Granulimonas faecalis: one gene and its partner. Each later gene encodes a partner of the first gene's protein in a complex. Links are inferred from orthologs where the notes say so. Each region holds a gene or a part of one and is shown in the gene's direction. Other genes may lie near its edges. The genes, in order: mfd and uvrA.

The links.
Region 2: the proteins of mfd (region 1) and uvrA are in contact, whole or in part, in a crystal structure (PDB 4DFC), measured with the Escherichia coli proteins. The link is inferred for Granulimonas faecalis from one-to-one orthologs.

What each region holds. Positions count from the first base shown.
Region 1 is NZ_BQKC01000001.1:441,648-453,132, forward strand. Bases 3,821-7,803 are described here. They hold mfd (transcription-repair coupling factor), read left to right. Parts: upstream 3,821-4,153; coding sequence 4,154-7,603; downstream 7,604-7,803. In the rest of the region: OR600_RS02010 (methionine ABC transporter ATP-binding protein), read left to right, coding at 123-1,187; OR600_RS02015 (methionine ABC transporter permease), read left to right, coding at 1,184-1,843; OR600_RS02020 (MetQ/NlpA family ABC transporter substrate-binding protein), read left to right, coding at 1,886-2,719; OR600_RS02025 (putative endonuclease domain-containing protein), read right to left, coding at 2,795-3,787; mazG (nucleoside triphosphate pyrophosphohydrolase), read left to right, coding at 7,822-9,783; OR600_RS02045 (septum formation initiator family protein), read left to right, coding at 9,930-10,961; OR600_RS02050 (Ppx/GppA phosphatase family protein), read left to right, coding at 10,954-11,485. UniProt on the Escherichia coli protein: Couples transcription and DNA repair by recognizing RNA polymerase (RNAP) stalled at DNA lesions. Mediates ATP-dependent release of RNAP and its truncated transcript from the DNA, and recruitment of nucleotide excision repair machinery to the damaged site.
Region 2 is NZ_BQKC01000001.1:871,022-881,966, forward strand. Bases 3,232-6,674 are described here. They hold uvrA (excinuclease ABC subunit UvrA), read left to right. Parts: upstream 3,232-3,579; coding sequence 3,580-6,474; downstream 6,475-6,674. Other genes in these bases: OR600_RS03985 (transporter substrate-binding domain-containing protein), read left to right, coding at 3,232-3,507; ybaK (Cys-tRNA(Pro) deacylase), read left to right, coding at 6,523-6,674. Outside these bases: OR600_RS03970 (aminoacetone oxidase family FAD-binding enzyme), read right to left, coding at 1-491; OR600_RS03975 (Mrp/NBP35 family ATP-binding protein), read right to left, coding at 493-1,425; OR600_RS03980 (SDR family NAD(P)-dependent oxidoreductase), read right to left, coding at 1,590-2,336; more of OR600_RS03985, read left to right, coding at 2,596-3,231; more of ybaK, read left to right, coding at 6,675-7,032; murein biosynthesis integral membrane protein MurJ, read left to right, coding at 7,034-9,190; OR600_RS04005 (ABC transporter substrate-binding protein), read left to right, coding at 9,361-10,596; OR600_RS04010 (branched-chain amino acid ABC transporter permease), read left to right, coding at 10,720-10,945. UniProt on the Escherichia coli protein: The UvrABC repair system catalyzes the recognition and processing of DNA lesions. UvrA is an ATPase and a DNA-binding protein. A damage recognition complex composed of 2 UvrA and 2 UvrB subunits scans DNA for abnormalities.

The sequences.
Region 1 (11,485 bases):
CCCAAGAAGGCATTGTTTCCGGTCCGGTAAATCCCACGCACGCGCTGGGAATTGACGGCCCGTTCTGCGATGCTGTGCCAACGCCGCCACGTGTGGGAGGGCGGCCGTGAACCGGGGGACCCATGATCGAGCTGCGCAACCTGTCCAAGACCTTCTCCACCCCCTCGGGTGAGCTCCACGCCGTGAGCGGCGTCGACCTCACCGTCGAGGACGGCGAGGTCTTCGGCATCATCGGCTTCTCCGGCGCCGGCAAGTCCACCCTCGTGCGCTGCATCAACCTGCTGGAGCGCCCCACGGAGGGCTCCGTCATCGTCAACGGCCGCGACCTCGTGGCCCTGCCGCCCCGGCAGCTGCGCGAGGCGCGCAAGAAGATCGGCATGATCTTCCAGCAGTTCAACCTGCTGCAGCAGCGCACCGTGGCCGCCAACGTGCGCTACCCCCTCGACATCGCCGGGGTGTCCCGCTCCGAGGCCGACGCCCGGGTGGCCGAGCTCCTCGAGCTCGTGGGCCTCTCCGAGAAGGCCCGCTCGTACCCGGCGCAGCTCTCCGGCGGCCAACAGCAGCGCGTGGCCATCGCCCGCGCCCTGGCCAGCGACCCCGACATCATCCTTTGTGACGAGGCCACGAGCGCCCTCGACCCCGAGGCCACCCGCTCGGTCCTCGACCTCCTCAAGGAGCTCAACGCCCGCCTGGGCGTCACCGTGGTGGTGATCACCCACGAGATGAAGGTGGTCGAGCTCATCTGCGACCGCGTGGCCGTCATGGCCCAGGGCCGCGTCTGCGAGGTGGGCGCCGTCCAGGACGTCTTCCTGCACCCCAAGAGCGAGACGGCCCGCCGCCTCGTGTCCCCGGCCGAGGGCCACCTCGAGGACGCCCTCGGCGGCGAGCTGCCCCCCGGCATGGTGCGCATCGCCTTCACCGGCGAGGAGTCCGGCGACCCCGTGATCAGCGACCTCTCCCTCACCTGCGGCGTGCGCGTGTCCATCATGGGCGCCAACACGCAGGACATCGGCGGTCGCGCCTTCGGCCAGATGCTCATCCAGCTGCCCGAGGACCCCGACGCCGCCGACCGCGTCCGCGCCTACCTGGACGGCCGCGGCATCCACTACGAGGAGGCGGGAGACCCGCGAATGCCCGGCGGCGACGGCACCGGAACCCCGTCCGCGAAAGGGGGTGAGCGCCAGTGAGCCAGGAGATGATCGACCTCCTCGTCACCGGCACGTGGGAGACCCTGTACATGACCGTCGTCTCGACGGCCATCGCCTATGTCATCGGCGTCCCGCTCGGCGTGGTGCTCTACATCACCGGTGAGGGCGGCATCGCGCGCAACCGCGCCGTCAACCTGGTGGTGGGCATCGTCGTCAACGTGCTGCGCTCCATCCCCTTCCTGATCCTGCTCGTGGCCATCCTGCCCTTCACGCGCCTTGTGGTGGGCACCACCATCGGCTCCACGGCCACCGTCGTGCCGCTCGTGGTGGCCGCCGCGCCCTACGTGGCGCGCATGGTGGAGTCGTCGCTCAAGGAGGTCGACGGCGGGGTCATCGAGGCGGCCCGCGCCATGGGCTCCTCGCCCTGGCAGGTCGTGGTCAAGGTCCTCATCCCCGAGGCCGGCCCCTCGCTGCTCGTGGGCGCCGCCATCTCGCTGGCCACGATCCTGGGCTACTCGGCCATGGCGGGCTTCGTGGGCGGCGGCGGGCTCGGTGCCATCGCCATCAACTACGGCTACTACCGCTACCAGGGAGACGTCATGCTCGCCACGGTGGCCCTGCTCGCCGTCATCGCGCAGGTCTTCCAGGAGGGCGGCCTCAAGCTGGTTTCCAAGGTGGACAAGCGCCACCGCTGACACAGACACCGGGCGCACCGCCCGCTACCCAAGGAGACACCCATGAAGAAGCACCCGATCGCCGCGCGTCTCTGCGCCGTCGCCCTCGCCGTCGTCTGCGTGGCCGGCCTCGCCGCCTGCGGCCAGTCCGGCTCCTCCTCCGACGGCGACAAGACCATCAAGGTGGGCGCCAGCCCCACCCCCCACGCCCAGATCCTCAACGCCGTGAAGGACGAGCTCGCCAAGGACGGCTACACCCTCGAGGTCGTGGAATTCAACGACTACATCCTGCCCAACAAGGCCCTTGAGAACGGCGAGCTGGACGCCAACTACTTCCAGCACGTGACCTACCTCAACGACTTCAACGAGGAGAACGGCACGCACCTCGTGAACGCCGCGGGCATCCACTTCGAGCCCTTCGGCCTCTATGCCGGCAAGACCGCCTCGCTCGACGCCCTACCCGACGGCGCGACCGTGGCCGTGCCCAACGACACCACCAACGAGGCCCGCGCCCTGCTCCTCCTGCAGCAGGAGGGCCTGATCAAGCTCAAGGACGGCGCCGGCCTCAACGCCACCGTGGTGGACATCGTGGAGAACCCCAAGAACCTCAAGATCGAGGAAGTTGAGGCCGCTCAGTTGCCTCACCACTTGCCTAGCGTTGACATTGCCGCCATCAACGGCAACTACGCGCTGGGTGCCGGCCTCAAGGTCTCCGACGCGCTGGCCACCGAGTCCGACCAGGGCGAGGCCGCCAAGGCCTACGCCAACATCGTGGCGGTGAAGGACGGTAACCAGGACAGCGAGAAGACCAAGGCCCTCGTGAAGGCCCTCACCTCCGAGACGGCCAAGAAGTACATCGACGACACCTACGACGGCGCCGTGGTCACGGTCTTCTAGGAACAGGTTCTTACAAGGACGGCCCCTCTGGCGGCCGGCGCCCACGAGCGGCGCCGGCCGCCCTTCTGTGCGGGGCTACAGTAGGAGGTCCCGCCAGCGGGTGAGCCCGGCATAGAGGCGTCCTTGGAGGGAGCGGAGCGCGCCGTCCGGGGCGGGGAGCGGGCATCTCAGCCGCTCGGCGACTCGGCCTGCCCCCTTGTCGAGCCGGAGTAGGTCGCGCAGGTCGCGGTGGGCCCACTGCTCCACCCACCAGCCCGTCTGGCGCAGGACGCTGGCCCGGTTCATGTCGTCCTCGGCCACGTTCCGGTTGCCGAAGTGGTGCCTTCCCTGGTACTCGACGACCACATGCTCGGCGGGCCACGCCAGATCGGCGTGCAGGGGCGAGTAGCCCAGCTGGCGCTCCTGGGCAGGCGGGAGGTGGATCGCATGGTTGAGCTGCGGCCGCGGCAGCCCCAGCCCGCCGAGATCTCGGGGCAGGGAGAGCATGCCGGCCGTCGCTACCTCGAGGGGCGACCACCCGTTCTCAAAGGCCAGCCCCACCAGCCTGCGGACGCGCCTGAGCCCCGGCGTGGCCTCCGGAAGCGAGGAGAGGTAGTCCTCCATGACGGCGCGCCTGCACGGCGGGGAGGTCGGTCTGTCCCCGCCCGCTCCCGCGAAGCGGCCCAGGAGCTCGCAGGCTGCCCCGAGCAGGGGAGGGTCGTCCGCAAGCGTGGCCGTCTGGAGCAGGGCGAGGGCCGGGGTCGCCACGGAGACCGTGAGCTCGGTCTCCGGCACCTCCCAGAGGAGGAGGGAGCCCCCGCTCACGGGGCCACCCCACACGTGGGAGGAGAAACCGCGGTGCCGCGTGCGCGCGTCGGCCCGGGGCACGTAGAGGTGCACGGTTCCGTAGGGCTCGCAGGCGGCGCGGATGGCCTCGAGCTCCCGGTGGCGGGGCGGGTGCCGGTGGCAGCCGATGTCGTCGAGGGAGTCGTGGGCCCGCACCTCGGTGGGCCGTATGCACAGCGCGCAGGCGCGGTCGCACGCGATGCGGAGGGCGGTGGGGCCTCCGATGACGATCCTGTGGGCCATGGGGTGCTCCTCTCGGTAGCCGAAAACGCTCTGCGCGATATAAACGACGCAACATGGATAAGAAACGCTTGAAAACGGATAAAACGCCCTGTCTTGGAGGTACATGCGCATAAAACAGCATGGAATGCGATTTGATATCGCGCACTCGTCCGGAGGCTCCGCCCGGAGGTTCTGCCCGGAGGCGCCCAAGGCGCAGGAAGGGTGCTCCGGCCCTGCGGGAGAGGGGCGCCGCGGCCTGGATGGAATCGGACGCCCGGCGTCGGGCCCCGTCGCTCGGGGTACCATTCTAGGCGAAAACCCGTCGCTCCCCGCGCCCCTCGGCCTGTCCGAGGGCGCTTTGCGCTGTGCGAAAGCGAGACCCCGCCCATGTTCATCAACCGCATCGCCCGCCAGCTCCTTTCCGACAAGGGGCTCCGCACCATCGCGTCGCAGCTCCGCGAGGGGGAGGACGCCACCCTCTCGGTGTCGCAGTCGGGCCGCAACCTCGTGCTCGCCTCCCTCTGGGCGGCGGACCCGCGCCCCTGCCTCTACGTGGTCTCCGGCGAGGAGGCGGCCGACCGCGCCGCCCACGCCCTCTCGGCCTGGCTCGGCCTCGAGCACGTGATGCGCTACCCCGAGCGTCGCGACCGCCCCTGGAACGAGCGCATCGCCCCCGACATGGCGCAGCTCGGCTCCCGTACCCGCGCCATGGCGGCGCTGGCGGCCGAGGAGCCCTGCGTCGTGGTGGCCAGCGCCCGCTCGCTCATGCGCCGCGTGCCGCCGGCGGGCAGCCCCTACTACGCCTCCACCGTGTGGCGCGCCGGCCGGCAGGCGGAGCCCGCCGACGTCGTCGCCGCGCTCCTGGCCTCGGGCTACGTCGACACCGGCGACGCCGAGGAGCCCGGGTGCTTCTCGGCCCGCGGCGACACCGTGGACGTCTGCCCCGCCCAGGGGACCGGCCCCGTGCGCCTGGAGTTCTTCGGAGACGAGATCGACCGCATCCGCCGCGTGGTCCCCTCCACGGGCCAGACCATCGGAGAGCTCCGGGAGGTGGAGCTGCTCCCGGCCCGCGAGTTCGCCCTCACCGACGAGACCGTGGCCCGCGCCGAGAAGGCCCTCTACAACCGCGCCAAGGAGTCCTCCGCCGTGGCGGCCGACCTCGAGGCGATCCAGGCCCGCATCCCCACGGCCCGCACGGGCCTCTACCTGCGGGAGCTCTACGGCGCCACCGGCACGCCCCTCGACCACGTGGGGCCGTCGACCCTCGTGTGCCTCAACGAGCCCCGGGCTCTCTTCGACGACTGCCTGCGCGCCACCGACGACCTCGCCTCCTCGGCCCAGGGCGCCGGCGCGACCCTCGACGGCCTCTACACGGCGGCCCGGGAGCTGGACTTCGGCAACCGCCAGCGGCTGTCGTTCTCGTCCATCGCCACGGCAGGGGCCCAGCGGCCCGTGGAGCTCAAGGTGCGCCAGCCCCAGATCGCCGGCTCCGACACGCGCCTCCTCGGCCGCGTGCGCCAGCTCGTGAACGACGGCTTCTCCATCGCCTTCGCCGTGCCGGACCGCGGCGCCCGTGAGGCCCTGGAGCTCACCTTCGGCGACGAGCACGTGCCCTTCTCGGAGGCCCTGGCCGCCGACGCCGCCGGCCGCCTCCCCGTGACCGACCCGCGGGCCCAGGCCGACGCCCAGGCGCTCCCCCGGGAGAGCGTCACGTTCTTCGACGCCCCGGTGCCCGCCGGCGTGGTGGTGCCCTCCGTGCGCCTGGCGGTCTTCTCGGTGGGCGACCTCACCTCCCGCATGGCCAAGCGCGGCCGCGGCCGGCAGGTGGACCCCACCCAGGTGACCTTCCCGTTCAAGCCCGGCGACTACGTGGTCCACGCCACCCACGGCATCGCGAGGTTCGCCGACATCGTGCGCCGCGAGGTGGCCGGCAAGGAGCGCGACTACTTCCTGCTCGAGTACTCCGAGGGCGACAAGCTCTACGTGCCGCTGGAGCAGGTTGACCGCATCACCCGCTACGTGGGGCCCGACGGCAACAGCCCGCGCCTCACGCGCCTCAACACGGCCGACTGGTCGCGCGCCACGGCGAAGGCCCGCAAGAACGCCAAGAAGCTGGCCTTCGACCTGGTGGACCTCTACACGAGGAGGGCGGCCGTCAAAGGTCACGCCTTCGCCCCGGACAACTCCGAGCAGGCCGACATGGAGGCGAGCTTCTCCTACGCCCTCACGCCCGACCAGGCCAGGGCCGTCGCCGACATCAAGGCAGACATGGAGGCCTCGCGCCCCATGGACCGCCTGCTCTGCGGCGACGTGGGGTTCGGCAAGACCGAGGTGGCCCTGCGGGCGGCCTTCAAGTGCGTGCAGGACGGCAAGCAGGTCATGGTGCTCTGCCCCACGACCATCCTCGCCCAGCAGCACTACGAGACGTTCGAGCGGCGCTTCTCGCCGTTCGGCGTGACCGTGGAGGTGCTCAGCCGCTTCCGCAGCGCCGCGCAGCAGCGGCGCGCCCTCGAGGGCTTCGCGGCCGGCGAGGTGGACGTGCTCGTCGGCACGCACCGGCTGCTGTCGCGCGACGTCAACCCCAAGGACCTCGGCCTCGTGATCGTGGACGAGGAGCAGCGGTTCGGCGTCCAGCACAAGGAGCAGCTCAAGAACCTGCGCGAGCAGGTGGACGTGCTCACGCTCTCGGCCACGCCCATCCCGCGCACCATGCAGATGAGCCTCTCGGGCGTGCGCGACATGAGCCTCATCATGACGCCGCCCCCCGGCCGCCTGCCGGTGAAGGTGCACGTGGGGGAGTTCGACCCCGACGTCGTCTCCGACGCCATCCGCACCGAGACCGCCCGCGGCGGCCAGGTGTACTACGTGAGCAACCGCGTGACCACCATCGACGAGGCCGTGGGGCGCGTGCACGAGGCCGCTCCCGAGGCCCGCGTGGGTGTGGCCCACGGCCAGATGAGCGCCCGCGAGGTGGAGGACGTCATGGAGCGCTTCCAGGAGCACGACATCGACGTGCTCGTGGCCACCACCATCATCGAGAGCGGCATCGACAACCCCCACACCAACACCCTCGTCATCGAGGACTCCCAGCGCCTGGGCCTCGCCCAGCTCTACCAGCTCAAGGGCCGCGTGGGCCGCGGGCGCACCCAGGCCTACGCGTACTTCCTCTTCGACGGCGACAAGCCCCTCACCGAGGAGGCCACCGAGCGCCTCACGGCCATCAACGAGTACCAGGACCTGGGCAGCGGCATGCGCGTGGCCATGCGCGACCTCGAGATCCGCGGCGCCGGCTCCCTCGTGGGGGCCGAGCAGCACGGCAACCTCCAGCAGGTGGGCTTCGACCTGTTCACGCAGATGCTGGGTGCCGCCGTCTCGGAGGCCCGCGGCGAGGTGGGCGACGTCGAGCCTCCCGAGGTGACCGTGAACCTCTCGGCCGACTTCTACTTCAGCGACGAGTACGTCCCCGAGATCGACAAGCGCGTCATGGCCTACCGCCGCGTGGCGGCGGCAACGGAGCTCGAGCAGGTGGACCGCCTGGAGAGCGACCTCGCCCGTGAGCACGGCGACCTGCCCGAGGCCGCGCGGAACCTCCTGGATCGCCAGCGCATCCGCATCCGCGCCGAGCGCCTGGGCGTCACCTCGGTGGCCCTCACGGGCGGCAGGTTCGTGTTCCTGGGCCACAGCCCCGACCGCGACGTCACACGGGAGCTCAAGGCGAAGGGGGCTCTCGTGTACCCCAAGACCGCCAAGGTGGCCTACCCGCACCGCGCCGGCGACGACGTGGTGGCCGGCGCCCTGGCCGTGCTGGAGGCCATGGGCGGCGACGACGGGGAGTGAGCCCCTGCGGGCGCCGGAATGATGTACCGGGCCCCGCGCGGGGCGACCCCTGCGCCGCCTGTGCCAAGATTGATACCGTCCGAGGGGTGCCCGTCGCGGCGCCCCGCAGGAGCGCGGGAAGGGAGCGCCATGCTAGCACCCATACAGCCCGGCCGGGGCACGACCGGCCGCAGGGCCGCCCGACAGGCGGCGTCCACCGGCGACAGGGAGGTGCGCTGATGGGTTCATCCTCCCTCGAGCCCAAGGTGGTCGACGCTCGGGGGCGCACCCTGACCGGCGCCGACGTGCCCGAGGTCTGCCGCTACCTGCGCGGGTGCGTGCGTGCGGAGGTCCAGGACGACGGCTACGTGCGGCCCTGGCGCTTCTCGGCCAAGCAGCTCCGCCACCTCGCCGAGGTGGGCCGCAGCCACCGCGCCGGCTCCACGGCGGGCGTGTGCCTGGCCTTCGTCACCGACGGCAGCGAGGTGCAGGTGGACCTCGAGGTGGTCTTCGACCTCGCCCACGACGCCGACATGGTGCGCGAGGTGCGCGCCGCCGAGGGCCGCTCCCTGGCCCCGGAGGCGGGGCTCGTGGACTCCGTGACCCTCGAGGTCGCCGGCGTCCAGCATGTGGCCACCGTGGAGTCGGGCACGCTCACGTTCGTCCTCGACAACGGGGCCCACGTTCCCCTGGAGTGCCGCGTGTGGCTGCCCTACATCATGGCCGTGGCGGTGGGAGGGCTGCGCACGGACGGCAGCCTGGAGCCCATGCCCGACCGCCCGCTGCTGCTCACCCTGGGAGACTCCATCACCCAGGGCTTCGTCGCCGGCTGCTCCGGCGAGACCTGGCCCGTGCGCCTGGGACGCGACCTCGACTTCTGCCTGGTGAACCAGGGCGTGGCGGGCCACGTGTTCGACCCGGGCACCCTCAAGGGCTCCGGTCGCCTGCGGAGGGCCGCCCCCGCCGCCGTGGTCGTGGCCTACGGCACCAACGACTGGGCACGCATCAGCTCGGCCAGGCGCATCCGGAAGAACATCCACGCCTACCTGCGGCGCGTGGCCGACCTCTACGGCTCCTGCGCCCGCGTGTACGTGGTGTCGCCCCTGTGGCGCGCCGACGCCGCCATCGCCTCCGCCTCGGGCAAGCCCCTGGGCTGGGTGGGCCAGATCCTGCGCGACGAGTGCGCCGGGCTGGGATTCTCCTTCGTCGACGGCTTCGACCTCGTGGCCCACGACCCCCGCCTCTTCGGCGACCTGCGGCTGCACCCCAACGCCGAGGGCTCGGCCTCCATGGCCCGGTCCCTGGCCGTGCGCATCCGAGCCGACATCGCCTCCGGCCCCGTGACGGACCCGGCCACGGGCCTCTCGGCCGTCGCCACCGCGGCCGACGGGCAGAGCCGCGACCGCGCGGGCGCACCGGGGGAGCACCCGGGATTCGACGCCCTCGTGCGCACCATCTGGCGCCTGCGCCAGCCCGACGGCTGTCCCTGGGACCGCGAGCAGACCCACGGCTCCATCCAGCGCAACATGGTGGAGGAGGCCTACGAGGCCGTGGACGCCATCGACGGAGGAGACCCGCGCCATCTGGCCGAGGAGCTCGGCGACGTGCTCATGCAGGTGCTGCTCCACGCCCAGATCGCGGACGACGCCGGCGCGTTCTCCATCGACGACGTGGTGGCCGGCCTCGACGAGAAGCTCGTGCGCCGCCACCCCCACGTGTTCGGCGACGCCGCGGCGGCCGACGAGGGCGAGGTGCTCGCCATCTGGGAGCAGGTGAAGGACGCCGAGCGCGAGGACGCCGAGCAGGGCCTCCTGGACTCCGTGCCGCGCTCGCTGCCCGCCCTCATGGAGTGCCAGAAGGTCTCCAAGCGGGCCGCGCGCGCCGGGTTCGACTGGCCCTCCGCCGACGCCGTGTGGGACAAGGTGGCCGAGGAGCGCGCCGAGTTCGAGGCCGAGGAGCCCGGCGGGGAGGCCGCCGAGCTGGAGTTCGGCGACGTGCTCTTTGCCCTGGTGAATGTGGCCCGCAAGGGGGGCGTGGACGCCGAGCGGGCGCTCCGTCGCTCCACGGCCAAGTTCCGCCGCCGGTGGGCCGCCATGGAGCGGGCCGCCCGCGAGGCCGGGACGCCCCTGGAGGAGCTCTCCCATGGGGAGCTGGAGGGGCTCTGGGCCCGCGTCAAGGAGGGCGAGCGGGGGGAGCGCTGAGCCGCCCTGCAGGGCTCTGAGGATTCAAGGGTATCCCGCGCACGCCCCCGACCCCCGCCTCCGGGGGCGGGGGCAACGCGTGTATGATGGCTCTCCTGAGGGCGCGTCCCTCAAGAGAGCACCCCAAACGCAGCAGATGAGGAACCATGTCCCAGCGCGACGACAAAACCATCGCCTTCAGGCCGCGGGCGCGCCGCGACGCCTCCCCGGAGGCGGTCGACGAGCCCGTCTACGAGGTCGACGACGTCGCCGTGGGCCCGGACGGCTCTGTGAGCCCCAGGCCCTCCGGCGGCGAGCTGGCGTCGCCCTCCACCAGGGCCCGGTCGCACCGCCGCGCCCGTGCCACCTCCGATGCCGGCGACCCCACGCCGCTCCGCCCGCACCCCGCCCGCACCGCCTCTTCCGCGGCGTCCACGGGCGACCTCCACCGCGCCCGCGACGCCGCGCGCGCCCAGGCGGCCGATGGCCGCGGCGACCGCACCCGCCGCCGCGGGGGCGTCGGGGCCGGGCAGCGCGCCCGGGGGGCCGCAGACGCCAAGGCCAAGACCGCCAAGGCTGGCAAGGCCGCCAAGACGGCGGGGACCCCCAAGGCGTCCAAGGGCGCGTCCGCCGCGGCCAAGGCCGGTGCGGCCGTCGCCGGGGGGGCGCGCTCCGCGGCGCAGCGTCTGACGGCGGCCGTGACGTCGGCCCGGCGCGGCGGCGACTCCCCGTCCCGGGCCCGCCGCGGCCGCACCTCCCCCCAGGAAGGTGCCGACGGGCAGCCGGGCAAGGGGCGCCTCCCGCGTCCGTCCCGCCGCGCCCTCGCCGTGCTCGCGGTGGTCGTGGTCGCCGTCGTGGCGCTTTACGGGCCGGTGCGGGACCTCTACATGGCCAAGCGCAACAACCAGATCATCCAGGACGTGCTCGCCGAGATAAACGCCGAGAACGAGGCCGTGGAGAAGCGCGCCCGCGACCTCACCACCGAGCAGGGCATCGAGGACGAGGCCCGGCTCCACGGCTACGTGAAGGAGGGCGAGGAGGCCGCAACGGTCTCCGGCCTCCCCGGTGGGCAGGGGGGCGAGGCCGTGCCCATTCCCGAGGACGTCCGGGCCGCCGTGCTTGCCCGGGAGGACCCTTGGTACATCCAGGCCCTCGACCGACTCTTCTTCTACCAGAAGGGGGACCAGAACCATGAGTGAGACCCGCCGTGTGGGCGTCATAGACATCGGGACCGTCACCGCCCGCGTGGGCATGGCCGACATCCAGGACCATGTGGTCCTCTCCATCGTGCGCGAGAGCCGCATCTGCAACCTCGGCGAGGGAGTGGACGCCGTGGGGCTCATCTCTCCCGACGCCATCGCCCGCGTGCTCGAGGCCGTGGACGGCTTCATCGCCTTCCTGCGCGACCACCGCTGCGACGTCGTGGGGTGCTTCCTCACCTCCGCGGCCCGGGACGCCCGCAACGCCGACGAGCTCCTGGACGCCCTGCGCGCCCGCGGCCTCGCGCCCGAGGTGCTCACGGGAACGGTGGAGGGGGCCCTGGCGTTCCGCGGGGTCGCCCAGGCCTTCGACTGCCACAGCATGGCCGTGGCCGACATCGGTGGCGGCTCCACCGAGCTCACCTGCGGCGGCCGCACCGACGACGGGCTCGTGGTGGACTGGACCCACTCCTTCGACCTGGGGGCGCGTCGCCTGACCGAGCGGTTCCTCTCGCGCAACGACC
Region 2 (10,945 bases), 430 kb from region 1 along the record:
GCCTCCACGGCGGTGACGGGGCGCATGGTCCCCACGACGGCGCCGGAGGCCGCCACGGCCTGCAGCAGGACCGACCTGACGGAGCCGGCCGCGCGGCTGCGCGGGTAGATGCGGCCCTCCTCGTCGTCCCAAGCGAGGCCCAGGGCGCCGAAGAGGTCGAGGACGTCGCTCTCGGGGGTGGGGCCCATGGCGGCCCCTGCGAGGGCCGGGTCGTTGTAGCGCTCGGGGGAGAGGTCCGCGTTGGAGAGGTTGCACCGCCCGTTGCCCGTGGCAAGGATGGGCGCGCCGGCCCGCGGGCCGGCCTCGAGGCAGACGACCGACGCCGCGCCGGCCCCCTCGCGCGCGGCGGCGAGGGCGGCGCAGAGGCCGGAGGCGCCGGCCCCCACCACGCAGACGCCGCAGGAGTCGGGGACGGCCTGGGAGGCGGCCTCCCTGCGGGCCACGGCCCGGGCATGGAGGCGGCGCCCCTTGGGGGAGCCGGCGCGGGCCACCTCAGACCTCCTCGGGGGTCATGTCCACGGTCTCCTCGGCGGTCGGCTGGGGCACCGCGCCGTAGGCCGCCTCGTAGCGGGCGTCCATGGCGGCGACGTCGGGCACGGGGGCCGGCTCGTTCCCCAGGGCGAGCACGCGGGCCACGGTCTTCGGCAGGAAGTCGGCGGGCAGGCACCTGGCGAGGTCGCCGGCGTCGCAGGCTGCCGCCAGGGCCGGGTCCTGGGGCAGGCGGTCGAGGGCGGCCACGCCGGCGAGCTCGCTGTCCCGCTCCAGGTGGGAGGGGCCGAACACGTCGATGCGCTCGCCGCAGTGGGGGCAGGTGGCGTAGCCCATGTTCTCCACGAGGCCGAGGACGCCCACGCCCATCTTGGCGGCCATCTTGACGGCCTTGCCCACGATCATGGAGACGAGGTCCTGGGGCGTGGTGACGATGACGGTGCCGTCCACGGGGAGGGCCTGGTAGACCGTGAGGGCCACGTCGCCGGTCCCCGGGGGCATGTCCACCACGAGCACGTCGATGGGGCCCCAGGAGGTCTGGCTCCAGAACTGGCGGATGGCCCCGGCCAGCACCGGGCCGCGCCAGAGCACGGGGTCGTTCTCGTGGGCCAGGAGCATGTTGGCGCTCATGACCTTGATGCCGAGGGGTCCCACGGCCGGCAGGAAGAGGTCGCCGATGGTGGTGGCGTGCCGGCCGCCCAGGCCGAGCATGCGGGGGACCGAGGGGCCGGTGATGTCGGCGTCAAGGATTCCCACCTTGAGGCCCCGGCGGGCGAGCTCCACGGCGAGGCTGCAGGAGACGAGGGACTTGCCCACGCCCCCCTTGCCGGAGACCACGCCCACCACGCACGCCACCTCCGAGAGGGGGTGCTGCTCGAACCTCTGGGGCGCGCCGCCGTCCCTGTCTGTGGAACCGTCCTTCTTGGAGCAGGCCATGGGCCCTCCTTCACTGTCGCGGTGTGTTCACTCGGCCCATTCTACTTCCGTCCGGGGCCCCGCCCCTTCCGGCCCCGGCCGTCGGGCCCGAGAGGAAGAAGGCCCGGCACCCCGGGAGGGGGTGCCGGGCCCGGGAGGGGCGCCGCCGCCCTCTTTGGGCAAGGTTAGAACAGGGCGCCGCCGTCCACGGAGACCACGGTCCCGGTGACGTAGGAGGCTCTGTCGCTCGCCAGGAAGCAGAAGACGTCCGCCACCTCCTCCGGCGTGCCGGGGCGCCCCATGGCGATGCCCTGGGAGATGCGGGCCACCACCTCGTCGGGCAGGGCGGCCACCATGTCGGTGGCCGTGACCCCGGGCGCCACGGCGTTCACGCGGACCCCGGCGGGGGCGAGCTCCCGGGCGAGGGACTTGGTGAGGCCGTTGACGGCGAACTTCGAGGTGGGGTAGCCCACGCCGGACCTCTGGCCGTAGAGGGAGACCATGGAGCTCGTGTTGACGATGGAGCCGCCGCCCTGGGGCACCATGATGCGGGCCGCCGCCTGGCACCCGTTGAACACGGCGGTCACGTTGAGGTCCATGGCCTTCTGGAACTCCTCGGGGGTGTAGTCGAGCAGGGGGGTGGACTGGGAGATGCCGGCGTTGTTGACCATGACGTCGAGCCGGCCCCACTCGGCCACCACCTCGTCGAGGGTCGACGCCACGGCTGCGGCGTCGGTGAGGTCGGGGGCCATGCCCATGACGGGGGCGTCCCCGGCCTCGGCGCGGAGGGTGGCGAGGGCGGCGTCGACGGTCTCCCGGCGCGAGCCCCAGAGGGCCACCTTGGCCCCCTCGGCGAGGAACGCCCTCACGCAGGCGAGGCCGATGCCGCGGGTGCCCCCGGTGACGACGCAGACCTTGTTCTCGAGAAGCATGGGTCTTCCTTTCTCGTAGGGCCCCGCTCCGGGGCCATCGGTTGAAAGTATGACAAAACGCGGCCGCCCGCGCCGCGTCCTCCCCGCTCCGCCCGGTCGCAGGGGGCCGGCCGCGCTGTGCCTGTAAGTACCAATATCCGTGCTCCCAGAGGGAAAAAGGCAACCGGTGACGTTGACTTCGATTTCAAGGAGGTTTAGGCTGCTTTTAAGGATAAATTAAGCGTCTGGCCCGGAGGCGGCGTTTGGAAGAGGGGGCTCGATGACACAGACCGGTCGGCCCCTCGGCGGGCTGCCCCTTCTCGAGCGGCCCATGGGACGCCGCGCCTTCCTGCGCTCCTGCATCGTCGGCGCCGCCGCCCTCGTTGGCACGGCCTCCCTGGCCGGGTGCTCCGGCATCGAGGGGTTCCTCGAGCCCCCGGCGGTCTCCCAGGCCTCCTACCGCGTGGGCATCGACTGCGCCCACCCCGCCTACGAGATGCTGGTGGACCCCTCTGTGGACCGGTCCCTTCCCCTGGAGAACCGCGACTACAACGTCAGCGGCTTCGACGCCTTCTTCCTCAGCCGCGTCTCCGAGGGGCTCGGCTGCCGCCCCCGCATGGTCGACGTCGACCATGCCGATCTCGCCGACTACCTCAAGCGCGGCTACATCGACGTCGCCGTCTCCTCGGTGTTCAACGGGTCCCGCGACACCGGCATCACCTTCTCCGACCCCTACGCGGCGGTGGACCTCGCCGTGGTGTGCCGGGCCGACTCCCGCTTCGCCGGAGCCACCTCCCTTGAGGCCCTCGAGGGGGCCCGCATGGCCGCCCGCTCCGACACCGACCTCGACCGGGCCATATCCCAGGTCCCCGGCGCGGTCCACGTCCCTCCCTACGGGTCCCGCACCTACCCCTGCCTCAAGGTGGTCTCCGGCGAGATCGACGCCACCGTGGTCGACCGTCGGGGCTTCGAGCAGTGCGCCGGGGTCTTCCCCGAGCTTGTGGTGGCTCCCATCCCCCCTGCCCAGTGCCCCCGGGCCGACGAGGGGTCCCTGCGCATCGCCGTGCGCCACGACGACACCGCCTTCCTCGACAGCCTCAACCGGGTCATCGCCGGCATCACCGACGAGGATGCCTCCCAGATGTGGAGGGATGCTAAAGAGGTCTCGCCCCGCACCCTCCTCGAGGTCTGAAACGTACAATTGTTCGGTTGAGCGCCATGGCGCCGTCATCGAACAGCTGCACGTGAGGGGGAGGTTCGCCCAGTGGCATCCAACGCGATCGTCATCCGCGGTGCTCGGGAGCACAACCTGAGAGACATCGACGTCACCATCCCGCGCAACGAGCTCGTGGTCATCACGGGCCTCTCCGGCTCGGGGAAGAGCTCCTTGGCCTTCGACACGATCTACGCCGAGGGCCAGCGGCGCTACGTGGAGAGCCTGTCCAGCTACGCCCGCATGTTCCTCGGACAGATGGACAAGCCCGACCTCGACTCCATCGACGGCCTGTCGCCGGCCGTCTCCATCGACCAGAAGACCACCTCCAAGAACCCCCGGTCCACCGTGGGCACGGTCACGGAGATCTACGACTACCTCAGGCTCCTGTTCGCCCGGGTGGGTACGGCCCACTGCCCGGAGTGCGGGCGCGTCATCGAGCGGCAGACCACCGACCAGGTGGTGGACAAGGTCATCGAGGCGGCCGACGGCCGCCGGGCCTTCGTCCTTGCCCCCGTGGTCCTCGGCCGCAAGGGCGAGTTCGCCAAGCTCTTCGCCGACCTGCTCAAGGAGGGCTTCTCCCGGGTGCGCGTGGACGGCGAGGTCATGGAGCTCGAGGACGGCATCAAGCTCGACAAGAAGTACAAGCACACCGTCGAGGTGGTGGTCGACCGTGTGGTGGTGAGGCCCTCCTCGCGCAGCCGCATCGCCGAGGCCGTGGAGCAGGCCTGCCGCATCGCCTCCGACAAGGTGGGCGTCTACGTGCTCGCCCCCCGGGAGGCCGGCCCCGACGCCCAGGGGGAGCTGCTCCAGTACTCCCTGGCCCTCTCGTGCCCGGTCCACGGCCATTCCATCGACGACCTCCAGCCCCGGGATTTCTCGTTCAACGCCCCCTATGGCGCCTGCCCCGACTGCGACGGCCTGGGCATGCGCCGGGTTGTTGATGCCGAGGCCCTGGTGGAGAACCCCGACGCCGCCGTGGACGACGGGGTCTTCGGGAGCTTCTTCGGGCGCTCCAACTACTACCCCCAGATCTTCCGCGCCGTGGTGGTCCATTTCGGCGTGGACCCCGCCACCCCGTGGAAGGACCTCCCGGCCAAGGTGCGCCGGGCGCTGCTCGACGGCCTTGGGTCCACCAAGGTGCGGGTGGACTACCATACCCGCGACGGCCGCGACACCCACTGGCTCACCACCTTCTCCGGCGTGCGGTCGGTGCTCTTCGAGAAGTACACCGACTCCTCCAACGACAAGGTGAAGGCGCGGCTCGAGAGGTACATCCGCGAGGAGCCCTGCTCCACCTGCGGGGGCGCCCGGCTCAAGCCCGAGTTCCTCGCCGTGACCGTGGGCGGGAAGTCCATCTGGGACGTCTGCTCAATGAGCTGCCGCGACTCCTTGGAGTTCTTCCGGAGCCTCCAGCTCGACGAGCGCCAGGAGTTCATCGGAGGCCGCGTGGTGCGCGAGATCGTGGAGCGCCTGCGGTTCCTGGTGGACGTGGGCCTCGACTACCTCACCCTGGCCCGGGCCAGCGCCACGCTGTCGGGCGGCGAGGCCCAGCGCATCCGGCTGGCGACTCAGATCGGCGCCGGTCTCATGGGCGTGCTCTACATCCTCGACGAGCCTTCCATCGGTCTCCACCAGCGCGACAACGACCGCCTCATCCACACCCTCGAGCGCCTGCGCGACCAGGGCAACACCGTCATCGTGGTGGAGCACGACGAGGACACCATCCGCGCGGCCGACTACGTGGTGGACATGGGCCCCGGCGCCGGGGAGCTCGGCGGCGAGGTCGTGTGCGCCGGCACGCCGGCCGAGGTCATGGCCTGCCCCGACTCCCTCACGGGCGCCTACCTGTCGGGCCGCCGCATCATCGCGCTGCCCGAGGCCCGCCGCGACCCGGGTCGGGGCGCCCTCACCATCACGGGCGCCCGCCACAACAACCTCAAGGACGTCACCTGCTCCGTGGAGTTCGGCACGCTCACCGTGGTCACGGGTGTCTCGGGCTCGGGCAAGTCATCCCTGGTCACCGACACCCTCGCCCCGGCCCTCACCAACGCCGTGCACCGGTCCCAGCGCCCTGTGGGCGAGTACGGCACCCTCGAGGGCGTGGAGGCCATCGACAAGGTCATAGACATCGACCAGGCCCCCATCGGCCGCACACCCCGCTCCAACCCGGCCACCTACATCGGCCTCTGGGACGACCTCAGGGCCCTCTTCGCCTCCACGCCGGAGAGCCGCCTGCGCGGCTACTCGCCGGGGCGCTTCTCCTTCAACGTGCCCGGCGGCCGCTGCGAGGCGTGCAAGGGCGACGGGCAGATAAAGATCGAGATGAACTTCCTGCCCGACGTCTACGTGCCCTGCGAGGTCTGCCACGGCAAGCGCTACAACCGCGAGACCCTCGAGGTCACCTACCACGACAAGACCATCAGCGACGTCCTCGACATGTCGGTGACCGAGGCCCTGGCGTTCTTCGGCGCCATCCCGCAGGTCCGCAACAAGCTCCAGACCCTCTACGACGTGGGCCTGGGCTACGTGCGCCTGGGGCAGCCCGCCACCACGCTGTCCGGCGGCGAGGCCCAGCGCGTCAAGCTCGCTAAGGAGCTCCACCGCCGCCAGACCGGCAAGACGTTCTACATCCTCGACGAGCCCACCACGGGCCTCTCGTTCGAGGACGTCCGCCAGCTCCTCGACGTCCTGCAGCGCCTCGTGGACGCCGGCAACACGGTGCTGGTGATCGAGCACAACCTCGACGTCATCAAGGTGGCCGACCGCATCATCGACCTCGGCCCCGATGGCGGGGACGGCGGCGGCACGGTCGTGGCCCAGGGCACCCCTGAGGAGGTCGCTCAGAACCCGGCGAGCGTCACCGGGCGCTTCCTCGCCCCCGTGCTCGAGCGGACCCGTCTCTTCGAGGCGGGGGAGGGCGCCTCGTTGGAGACGCCCCGTTAGGGGTACCCTCCGGAGTGCCTTGTGTGATCTCGGGGAGGGGGCGCCACCATGGCACGGCGCGAGAAGGGGCCGACCAAGACCAACGCCATGCGCGAGCTGGACTCCGCGGGCATCGCCTACGAGGCCCGCGAGTACGAGCACGGCGTCGGCGTCCCCGGCAGGCACCTGGGCGACTCCGTGGCCGCGGCGTTGGGGGAGGACCCCGACGCCTGTTTCAAGACGCTGGTCTGCGAGGAGCCGTCCGGCGGCCACGTGGTCTGCTGCGTGCCGGTGTCGTGCGAGGTGGACCTCAAGAAGGCCGCGGCGGCCGCGGGTGTCAAGCGCCTCGAGCTCGTGCCGGTGGCTTCCATCGAGCGCCTCACGGGCTATGTTCGTGGAGGGTGCTCCCCTGTGGGCATGAGGAGGCCGTTCCCCACTATCATCGATGAGGCGGCAACGCTCTTCGACTCCGTCGCGGTGTCGGGCGGCCGCCTGGGGCTGCAGCTCGTGCTCGACCCCACCGACCTCGTGGCCTTCACGGGGGCGCACCTGGCCGACATCACGCGTGAGGGGAACTGAGATGGCGCAACGTCGCCCGAGGCACATGGCGGCCCCCGGCCCACGGCCCGAGAGGCGCGCCGACCCCGGCCCCGGGACCGACCCGGGCTCGACCATGATGTTCGTCGCGGCCTTGGAGGCATCGCGCAAGACCCAGGCGACCGCCCCCACGCCCGACCCCCGCGCCGAGCGCGCCGATCGCTCGCGCCGCATCGCCTCCGGCGTCCCCGACCCCCTCGAGGCCGACGCCTTCATCCCCGCGGCGCCATCGGCGCCGGCGGCCTCGCCCTTCCTGCCTCAGCCCCACCGCCCCAAGGGGCCGGGCCACCTGCGGCGCACGGCGCCCGCCCCCGACACCACGGCCGCCTTTATGGAGGCCCTCGAGGAGGGCGGCCTCCACGGCAGGGCCTGCCGCCGTCATGGGCTGGCTCCCGGCGACACCGGCTCCGTGGACCTCACCCGGGATGCCGACGTCCTGGCCGGCGAGCCGCCCCTCGTGGGGGTGGAGCCGGGGGAGGTGCTGCCGGTGGCCTCCTTCGACGACGACCCGCTGGCCGCCGAGGCGGGGGAGGCCCGCGCCGCGGCGCGGGCCGACGTCGAGGCCTCCGTGGGCCGCAGCGCCGCCATGATGAGCCTGCTCGTCATCCTCAGCCGCATCACGGGGTTTCTCCGCACCTGGGGCCAGGGGGCCGCCATCGGCGGGGCCATGCTCGCCAGCTGCTACACCGTGGCCAACAACCTGCCAAACCAGCTCTACGAGCTTGTCATGGGCGGCATGCTCGTCACCGCCTTCCTTCCGGTCTACCTCTCGGTCAAGGAGGAGGGGGGCCGCGAGCGGGCGAGCGCCTACACGTCCAACCTCGTGACCATCGTGCTCGTGGTCATGGGGGCGGTGGCCCTGCTGGGTTTCGTGTTCGCGTCCCAGGTGGTGCTCACCCAGTCCTTCGGCGCCACCGAGGACTTCGACCACGGACTCGCCATCTACTTCTTCCGCTTCTTCGTGGTGGAGGTCGTGCTCTACGGCCTCTCCTCGGTGTTCTCCGGGGTGCTCAACGCCGAGCGCGACTACTTCTGGTCCACGGCGGCCCCGGTCTTCAACAACATCATCTGCACCGCGAGCTTCGCCGCGTACGCCCTGCTCGTGGGTACCGAGCCCGCGGCCGCCGTGCTGGCCCTGGCCGTGGGCAACCCCCTCGGCGTGGCGGTGCAGGTGCTCATGCAGATGCCCAGCCTGAGGCGCCACGGCATACGGCTGCGCCTCTCCGTCGACCTGCACGACCCTGCCCTCAGGGAGACCCTCTCCATCGGCGTGCCCTCCCTCGTTGTCATGGTGGTGAGCTTCGCCACCGTCTCGGTGCAGACGAGCTGCGTGCTCTCCGCCACGTCGTCCGGCGCCGCCGTGGCCTACTACGCCAGGCTCTGGTACACGCTGCCCTACGCCATCCTGGCGGTGCCGGTCACCACGGCCATGTTCACCGAGCTATCCCACGCCTATGCCGCCCGGGACATCCCCGGCTTCGTATCCGGCATCTCCTCGGGGTGCTCGCGCATCCTGTTCTTCCTCGTGCCCATGGCCGTCCTGCTTGTGGTGTTCTCGCCCCAGCTCTCCCAGCTCCTCAACGCCGGGTCGTTCACGGCCGAGGAGACGTCCATGATCGCCGGCTACCTCTCGGCCCTGGCCGTCTCGCTGCCATTCTACGGGGTCTGCACGTACCTGCAGAAGGTGTGCTCCTCCTGGCGCCGCATGCGCCTGTTCGCCGTGGCCAACGTCGTGGCCGGCGTGGTCCAGGTGGTCTTCTGCCTCGCCCTCACCCCGGTCTGGGGCTACGTGGTGCCCGGCCTCTCGTCGCTCTTCTTCTTCGTCGCCGTCGACGTGGTCACCTTCGTCCAGCTGCGCCGAGAGCTCGGCCCCATCGGCTTCAAGGCCCTCCTCGCCTGCGCCGTGCGCTCCCTGGCCCTGGGCCTCGCCGGCGGCGCCGCGGGGGCCCTCCTGGTGTGGGCGCTCACCGGCCCCGCCGGCCTCGGAGGCCCGGGCCTCGCCAAGGGCCTCCTGGTCTGTGTGGCGGCGGGCCTGCCGGCCCTCGCGGTCACCTTCGGCGGTGCCATGGCGCTTCGCCTCCCCGAGGCGTCCTTCCTCCGGTCCATGGTGGGCAGGGTGGCCTCGCGCAGGGCTGCCTAGGCCGTCGCGGCCCCCAAAGTGAAAACCTTGTTTCAGCTGGTTTTGCATTCTGCTAACGAGCCGACCGCTCATGGGCCGTTCGCTACCATCTGTCCAAGGTATCAGCGCGTTCGCCGATGCGACGTGGTTCTCGACGTCGTCGGCTCTCGCACTACGCAAGGGGGATAGCCATGAAGTTCTCCAACGTCTCGCGTCGTGGGTTCGTCCAGGCCATGGGTGTGGCCGGTGCCGCCGGCGCGGTGGCCCTCACCGGATGCGGCAACTCCGCCTCCGGAGGCGGGGCGGGCGCCGGCTCCGACGGCGGCAAGTTCAAGCTGGGCGGCATCGGCCCCGTTACCGGCCCCACCGCCATTTACGGCAACGCCTGCAAGAACGCGGCCCAGATCGCCGTTGACGAGATCGACGCCTCGGACTCCACGTTCAAGTTCGACTACCGCTTCGAGGACGACGAGAACAACGCCGAGAAGTCGGTCAACGCCTTCAACACCCTCAAGGACTGGGGCATGCAGATGCTCATGGGCACCACCACCACGGCCCCGTGCATCGCGGTGTCCAAGGAGGCCAACGCTGACAACATCTTCGAGCTGACGCCCTCGGCCTCCTCCACCGACGTCATCGGCGGCCAGGAGGATGCGAGCGGCAACATCTCCGAGACGCGCAAGCCCAACGTCTTCCAGATGTGCTTCACCGACCCCAACCAGGGCGTCGCGTCGGCCAAGTACATCTCCGAGCAGAAGCTCGGCACCAAGGTGGGCATCATCTACGACAGCTCCGACGCCTATTCCACCGGCATCGACCAGAAGTTCCTCGCCGAGGCCAAGCAGGTGAGCCTCGAGGTGGTAGCCAACGAGGCCTTCACCGCCGACAGCGCCACCGACTTCTCCACGCAGCTCAACAACTGCAAGAATGCCGGCGCAGACATTCTCTTCCTCCCCATCTACTACACCCCGGCCTCCATCATCCTCAAGCAGGCCAACGACATGGGCTACAAGCCCAAGTTCTTCGGTGTCGACGGCATGGACGGCATTTTGACCCTCGCGGGCTTCGACGAGTCCCTCGCCGAGGGCGTCATGCTGCTCACCCCCTTCAACGCCGACGCCACCGACGAGAAGACCCAGGCCTTCGTGAAGTCGTACAAGGACAAGTTCGGTGAGATCCCCAACCAGTTCGCCGCCGACGCCTACGACTGCGTCTACGCCCTGCAGGCGGCCCTCGAAAAGGGCGGTTGCACGCCCGACATGAGCGCCTCCGACGTCTGCGACAAGCTCGTGGAGGTCTTTACCTCCGGCGACTTCACCTTCGACGGCCTTACCGGCGAGACCATGGCCTGGTCCGACACGGGCGAGGTCTCCAAGGAGCCCAAGGGCATGGTCATCCAGGGCGGCCAGTACGTTGGCATGGAGTAGCACTGCCCAATGTAAGTGCTGCGTAACAAGAAAGCTGTGACACCGCGGGGGTCACCTATATTCAGGTGACCCCCGCACCTAGGCGCGGGGAGCCTGTCAATCCCAACCAGGAGGGGAGGCGCTTTGGAGTTTTTGACCAACCTGATCAACGGCGTCAGCCTGGGCAGCGTGTACGCGATCATCGCCCTTGGCTACACTATGGTCTACGGCATCGCTAAAATGCTCAACTTCGCCCACGGCGACGTCATCATGGTGGGCGGCTACATCGCCTTCATCACGTTCAACACCCTTGGGCTCAACCCGCTTCTCGCCGTGCTCGCCGCCGTGGTGGTCTGCACGCTTTTGGGCA